Regions from separate parts of the Ensifer sp. ENS03 genome, predicted to be linked through region 2. Evidence: predicted binding sites of a transcription regulator. Region 2 holds the regulator's gene; the other holds the start of a gene.
The links. Region 2 encodes LexA, which represses DNA repair genes until DNA is damaged. Its sites were predicted from a motif close to TGTTCNNNNTGTGTTCNG; they were not measured.

Region 1: IB263_RS13420 (ATP-dependent helicase) is a predicted target of LexA. The motif match lies at 1,517-1,534, and genes of this name have one in related genera.

The regions. Positions count from the first base shown of each region.
Region 1 is NZ_JACVAV010000003.1:122,698-126,333, forward strand. It holds gene cysG (siroheme synthase CysG) at 1-530, shown strand, start outside; gene IB263_RS13410 (hypothetical protein) at 524-838, shown strand; gene IB263_RS13415 (hypothetical protein) at 1,045-1,224, opposite strand; gene IB263_RS13420 (ATP-dependent helicase) at 1,600-3,636, shown strand, end outside.
Region 2 is NZ_JACVAV010000007.1:54,293-57,928, forward strand. It holds gene IB263_RS22430 (hypothetical protein) at 1-423, opposite strand, end outside; gene IB263_RS22435 (hypothetical protein) at 762-1,058, shown strand; gene lexA (transcriptional repressor LexA) at 1,295-2,017, shown strand; gene IB263_RS22445 (hypothetical protein) at 2,106-2,447, opposite strand; tRNA gene IB263_RS22450 (tRNA-Cys) at 2,648-2,721, opposite strand; gene IB263_RS22455 (thermonuclease family protein) at 2,874-3,608, opposite strand.

The DNA of each region.
Region 1 (3,636 bases), on a different contig from region 2:
GGAAACGCGTGGTGCGGCTGAAATCCGGCGACCCCATGGTTTTCGGCCGGGCCGGCGAGGAAATCGCCCATCTCGACCGCGAGAACATTTCCGTCGACGTTATCCCCGGCATCACTGCCGCAAGCGCCATGGCCTCCCGTCTCGGTCTGTCGCTGACCCATCGCGACTATGCCCAGTCGCTTCGGCTGGTGACCGGTCATTCCCGCCACGGCGGCCTGCCCGATGATGTCGACTGGGGAGGCATTGCCGATCCGCGCAGCACGGCGGTCTTTTACATGGGTGGCCGAACGGCGGGGCTGATTGCCGAAAAGCTTATCGGCGAAGGCCGTTCACCTGAAACACCGGCCGTGATCATGAGCGATGTCAGCCGTCCGACGGAACGCAGCTGGCGCGGCGCGCTCGCGACAATCCCCTTGGGCATAGCGGAGATCGGCTACGACAACCCGGTCCTCATCGCTGTCGGCGACGTGTTTTCGGCCCGAGACAAGCAGGCCGGATCGATCGAGTGCACTCTCGCAGGAGCATGCTGATGGGCATCTCCCTGGTGTTCATCGTTCTCGCCATCGGCCTCAGCTGGCCGCGTTTCAGGCTCATCTTCCTGGCTCAATCGAACGCTGCGCTGGCCGCAGCGCCCCTCACCATGGTTGCGAGTGCCGTGAACCTCTGCGCCATCGGCCTCGCTGTTGCAGAACACGGTCTGCTTTTCGGCGGATTGCTCATCGCCGGCGGTATGTTCTTCGCGAAAATAATGCAAGCCGTGCCTTCAACGCCGGGCATCTTGGCTTCAGCCCTGTGCCTTGCCGCCTACATCGAAATGACGATGACGGTCGTGGCGTGACGAGCTCAATGCTGCCCCTGAACAGACACCAGCGTCTGCTGACGCGCCAAGGGATATTCGAAGGCGTCGCCTCGTATCGACGTCCCGAATATCCCAAGGTCGCCACCGTAGGCTGGTTCTAAGCGCGCAGGCAGATCACGGCCATCTCCCAATTGAGGAATGAATGCCTGTACCGAACAAGTAAAGCCGCTGCCCCGCGGCCGACATCAGTCGACTGCCGTTTCCGATCCATCGCCGCTTTCGTCGAGTACGACCGTCTCGCCGAGCGGGGTCGCTGCAATTGACCTGATCTCTTGGGCGAGCGACGCCAGCTTGCGCGCAATCTCCTGCAATTCGGCGGTCGAGCCGGTGGCCTCGCAGGTATTTTCAACGCTCCGTTCGTCCATGTGCTCTTCCTCTTTCGAGTGGACGCAGGAGCGGAGCATATTTCTAATCTACTATATAAGGCCACAAGCCGTCGCGCGTTCTTCGTGCGGCGCACAGCCATAGGTATAGGCCGATCGATAAGCCGGCGATCACCCGCGACAGATCTCGATCCACGGCCGATTGGCCTTACCTGCAGCAATCAAGCCCATCGGCGATCTCGCAGGTCATCAAAACCTTGGAAGAGTGACATTCCGACGTTGCAGGAGGGAAAACTCGGCGACGTCAGGGTTTTCATCTGGATGCTAAATTGCTAGTTCTTTCTTTGTTCCTGCCCGTCTCTTGGATGCAAATCGATGCGGGCAGTGACTGAGTGCGACGAAAACGAACGGGAACGCATGAGCGCCGCCTATCTCGAAAAACTCAATGACCGCCAGCGTGAGGCGGTCGAGCACGGTATCGGCTTGCCGGAAGGACAGGTCGGCGGCCCGCTTCTCATCATCGCCGGTGCCGGCTCCGGCAAGACGAATACCCTCGCCCACCGCGTCGCGCATCTCATCGTCAACGGTGCCGATCCGCGCCGCATTCTGCTGATGACCTTTTCTCGACGCGCAGCAGCCGAGATGACCCGCCGGGTCGCGCGCATCTGCCGCCAGGTCCTTGGCGACAACGCTGCAGTCATGACGGACGCGCTCTCCTGGGCCGGCACCTTCCATGGCATCGGCGCCCGGATCCTGCGCATCTACGCCGAACAAATCGGTCTCGGCCCGGATTTTACGATCCACGACCGGGAGGACAGCGCCGATTTGATGAACCTCGTGCGCCACGAGCTCGGCTTCTCGAAGACGGAAAGCCGCTTCCCGACAAAGGGAACGTGCCTTTCGATCTATTCGCGCGTCGTGAACTCCGAAAGCTCGATTGGCGACGTATTGAAGTCGGCCTATCCCTGGGTCACCGGCTGGGACGAACAGCTCAAGGCGCTGTTTGCGGCCTACGTCGATGCCAAACAGGCGCAGAACGTGCTCGATTATGACGATCTCCTGCTCTACTGGGCGCAGATGGTTTCCGATCCGGAGCTTGCCGAAGATATCGGCGGACGCTTCGATCATGTTCTTGTCGACGAGTATCAGGACACCAACAGGCTGCAGGCGTCGATCCTGATGTCGCTCAGACCCGGCGGCCACGGATTGACGGTCGTTGGCGACGACGCCCAGTCGATCTATTCCTTCAGGGCTGCGACGGTTCGCAATATTCTCGATTTCCCGAACGCCTTTTCGCCCGAGCCTGCCGACGTCATCACCCTCGACCGGAACTACCGCTCGACGCAGCCGATCCTCGCCGCTGCGAACGGCGTGATCGGCCTGGCGCGGGAGCGATTTACCAAGAACCTCTGGACGGACAGGCAATCGGAGCAGCGCCCGTTGCTCGTCGCCGTCAAGGACGAAGCGGATCAGGCCGCCTACATCGTGGAGCAGGTTCTCGCTGGCCGCGAGATCGGTATCGCCTTGAAGCAGCAGGCGGTGCTTTTTCGCTCGTCCAATCACAGCGGAACGCTCGAAGTCGAACTCACCCGCCGCAACATTCCGTTCGTGAAATTCGGTGGCCTGAAGTTTCTCGACAGCGCCCATGTGAAGGACCTGCTCGCAGTCCTGCGTTTCGCGCAGAACCCGCGTGACCGCGTCGCAGGTTTCCGGTTGCTGCAGATGCTGCCCGGTATTGGCCCACAGACCGCTGGAAAGATCCTCGATGCGATCGCCGCCGATCCGGAACCGCTCGCGGCTCTTGCTGAGATCCCGCCTCCCGCCAAGACCGGCGAGAACTGGACCGGCTTCGTCGACCTGGTGTCCGGTCTGCGACGGGCCGAGCCTGGATGGCCGCAGGAGATTGGCGCTGCGCGCGCCTGGTATGAGCCCCATCTTGACCGGATCCATGAAGACGCCGACACGCGTAAGGCCGACCTGCTGCAGCTCGAGCAGATTGCCGGCGGCTACCAGAACCGCGAACGTTTCCTGACCGAGCTGACCCTTGACCCGCCCGATGCCACGAGCGACCAGGCGGGCGTGCCGCTGCTCGACGAGGACTATCTGATCCTGTCGACCATCCATTCGGCGAAGGGCCAGGAATGGCGCTCGGTCTTCGTGCTCAACGTCGTCGACGGCTGCATTCCGTCCGATCTCGGCGTGGGCACAACTGCCGAACTCGAAGAGGAGCGGCGGCTGCTCTATGTCGGCATGACACGGGCACGCGATCATCTCTCCCTGGTGACGCCGCAGCGCTTCTTCACCCACGGCCAGAACGCCCAGGGCGACCGGCATGTCTACGCCTCGCGAACCCGCTTCATCCCGGCGACATTGCTTCAGTTTTTCGAGACGACGAGCTGGCCGAAGATCTCGGCAAGCGCCAGCGAGCGTAGCGCCAAGCAGATCCGCATCGAC
Region 2 (3,636 bases):
GCTCGCGACGACGCGCCCCTCGAAGGCCAGCGCCAAGGTGTTTTTGCGAACGAATTCGGTAAAGAAGTCGGTGTTGGAAAAGTTGACGACAAGGGCCTTGGCTCCGGTCAGATCAACACCGAACGCAACGGCCGGCCACTGACGACCACGGTCGAGCTGCAAGGCAACATCGTATTCCCGCTGCGGCTCGATGGATTTCCATTCGGCATTGCCGATCGAAAGAAACGCCAGGTTCGTCGATCCCCGCGGATAAAAGCCGATACGAAGGATAGCGCCGGCGTCATAGCTCGTCGCCGCGTAACACGAGCCTCCCAGGGAAGGATCGGATCCCACCGTCCAGGCGTTGATCCGTTTCCAGATATTCGAACGCCCTTCTTCAGCAGACGCCGCTCCAGCCGTGAGCAACAGGCCGAGCACCACCAACGACAATCTATGCATGCAACCACCCCACTTTCCACGCAAAGTTATCTTTTTTTAGAGGCCTGTCGAGACGGTGAAGGCCCTTCCCCGCAGGGATTTTTGCGCGCCCCAGGCCCGATGCGAAAGCTGGCAGCTCCGATGCATTCTCCGCGCCGGTCCATAAAGAACGGCCGAGACGAGGTTGAGATGGAGCGGCTGGCGCAAATCAGCCACAGCCTGCGGGCAAAGAGCTGTTGAACAAGGCAGAGTGATCGCCATGCTTGCTGGACTTCGGAACGAAAGCGCGGTTCACATCGTTTACCACCCCGTAGTCCCACCCCTTCATCAAGTGGACGATCACCGTGCTTGCCGCCCTGCTTCTCGCTTCGATAGTCGCATCGCCCAATATGCCTGACGTCAAGCTCAGTGCCGCGACGGTGGATGAACTCCAGACCGATTTCGAACGGGCCGTGCCGTGCCATCAGATCGATGGACGCAATGTTTGGAAGGGCGCGCTCGCGTTCTACATCCAGTCCTTCGTTTATGACGGCGATACGCCCGTTGCGACCGATGCGGCCGACGCAGTGCTTCCGGAAGACAACAGCGCCGAAACGGTGAAGGAGTTCGAAGACGCCTGCTCGGCCTCGCAAGCGACTTAAGTCTCTCCGCGAAGAGAGCCGCGATTCGTTCGAATCACGCGCGCGACCGGCCTGCCCGGCGCTGTTTTGGGACGCAACCGTCGCCGAAAACCGCCCCGCTCCCGCAAAAGTGACCAATCGCCCCCCACAGAAGCAGCCAATTGCCTGAATTCACGGAATTTTAGGCACTTGCGGAACACATATGGAACAGATAGTGTCTGTTCTTGATTTGTTTCACGCCTCTGGAGCGACGTGCCATGCTGACCCGCAAGCAACAGGAATTGCTTCTGTTCATCCACGAACGCATGAAGGAGTCGGGCGTACCGCCGTCTTTCGATGAAATGAAGGACGCGCTCGACCTGGCGTCGAAGTCCGGCATTCACCGTTTGATCACGGCGCTCGAAGAGCGCGGGTTCATTCGCCGGTTGCCGAACCGGGCGCGCGCGCTCGAAGTCATCAAGCTTCCGGAAGCCTACGCCGCCGGCCAGCAACAGCCGCGCAGAGGCTTCTCGCCGAGCGTGATCGAGGGCAGCCTCGGAAAGCCGCCGGCCGCCGCTCCTGCCACGCCGAAGCCGGCGCCGGTCGCCGAAAGCACGTCTGTTTCCGTCCCGGTGATGGGGCGCATCGCTGCCGGCGTGCCGATCTCGGCGATCCAGAACAACACCCATGACATTACCGTTCCGCTCGACATGATCGGCAGCGGCGAGCATTACGCCCTCGAAGTAAAGGGCGATTCGATGATCGAGGCCGGCATCTTCGATGGCGACACGGTGATCATCCGCAACGGCAACTCGGCCAATCCCGGCGACATCATCGTGGCGCTCGTGGACGACGAGGAAGCGACGCTGAAGCGCTTCCGTCGCAAGGGCGCGTCGATTGCACTCGAAGCGGCCAACCCCGCCTACGAGACGCGCATTTTCGGACCGGATCGCGTGAAGATCCAGGGCAAGCTCGTCGGGCTGATCCGCCGCTACCATTGAATTCCAGGCAGAACGCCGAATCAAAAGAGCCTCGCCACAGAAAGTGGCGAGGCTCTTTCCATTTAAGGCGACCTGAAATCCAGATCGCTTATTCGTGGATCGTGTATTCGCCGAGTTCGCAGAGATCCTGCGTGTCCTCGGTCGTATCGAGGGCCGAGCCTTCCTCGAATTCGAATCGCATGTCGTATTTGCAGACGTCCCGCCCGTCGGATATGGTGATCTCCATGCTCTCGCCGGGGTTCAGGACCTGCCGACCGAAAACATCGTCTTCCCATTCATTGACGCCGACCGGCGACGTATAGAAATTCGTCAGTACCGCGCCGGTGTTGTTCTTCAGCTGGAAAACCAGGTCGTCCGCGCGCGCCTCCATAGCGGTCGCCGCAAAACACGCCAACGCCGTCAGGATCAGTCTCTTTTTCATTGATGCCATTGCCTCCGTTCTTAATGTTGACGGACGCTACCGATGCGGTTGATCTCAGCGGAGTCATCGTTCCCCCTCTACCGAATTCACCGAAGCGATAAGATCCGACGGAGGCATAGGAGACGTGGCTTGCGCGGACGTGGGGTCGCGAATTTTACCGCGCTGCCCTAAGGCAGAACGCCAAACCAAATTTAACGAGGTGAGATTATTGGAGGCCTCGCCCGGAATTGAACCGGGGTACAAGGATTTGCAGTCCTCTGCGTCACCACTCCGCCACGAGGCCTCACAGCTCGGATAACCAAGCGTTGGCGCGGATTTAGAATGATTGCAGAAAAACCGCAAGAGGCATTTTCTGAAAAACGCGCCGTCGAATTGCAGGACGGATACTTTCCACAGAACGATCGACGATGTCCGCCGATCGTCTCCCAGCTGATCTCAGCACCAGGGCGTCGGGCGCCCTTCCCACGGCCGCACGAGCCCCTCGGAAACGAGTACACGTCCAAGAGATTGGTCACCGCGTGTGACCAGGCGCAGTTTCTCGCCGGCCTTGGCATCTGATCGCCCTCCCGCCGAGATCAGCCTGAAGTCGCCAGCATTCAGCAATTCGCGCAGGCGCTGCTTGGCGTAGAAGCCGCGCGAACGCTCCTTGTCGCAGCTTGCCTGGCGGATTCGCGGTGCATCGACATCGGCGACGCGGATCGTCTCGCCATGGAAGACGAAGGTCGCGCCATCGATCACGCAGTTGTCGTTGCGAATGCCGCAAAAATAGAACTGATCGGTACGGATGGATGCCGTCTTCACCTCTTCATTCGGCCGCACGAGAGGGGTTGGCGGCGTGACGCCGACATTCACCGACGGCACCGGGGCGGCCAGGACAACCTTCGTCGCCGGGTTGGGCTTCGGATTTGGTTTGTGCCTATCCGCCTGCTGCGCAACGCGCTCCTGCGCTTCAGGAACCGCGCGCTGAGGCTTCGGCTTCGTTTCCGATCGCGATGCAAAGGCCATGACATCCGAAACCACCGGCCAGTGCCGCAACTCGGCGCGATGGTCGTAGACCATGACGCCGCCAAGGGTGAGCGCTGCGGCCAGATACCACGGCGCCATGCCGCCCTGTTTGCTGGTGCTTCGGCCCGAACTGCGGCGTCGACGTTTCGTAGTGGCTTTGGCCATCGGTCCCCATCCTGATTCGAGACCGCAT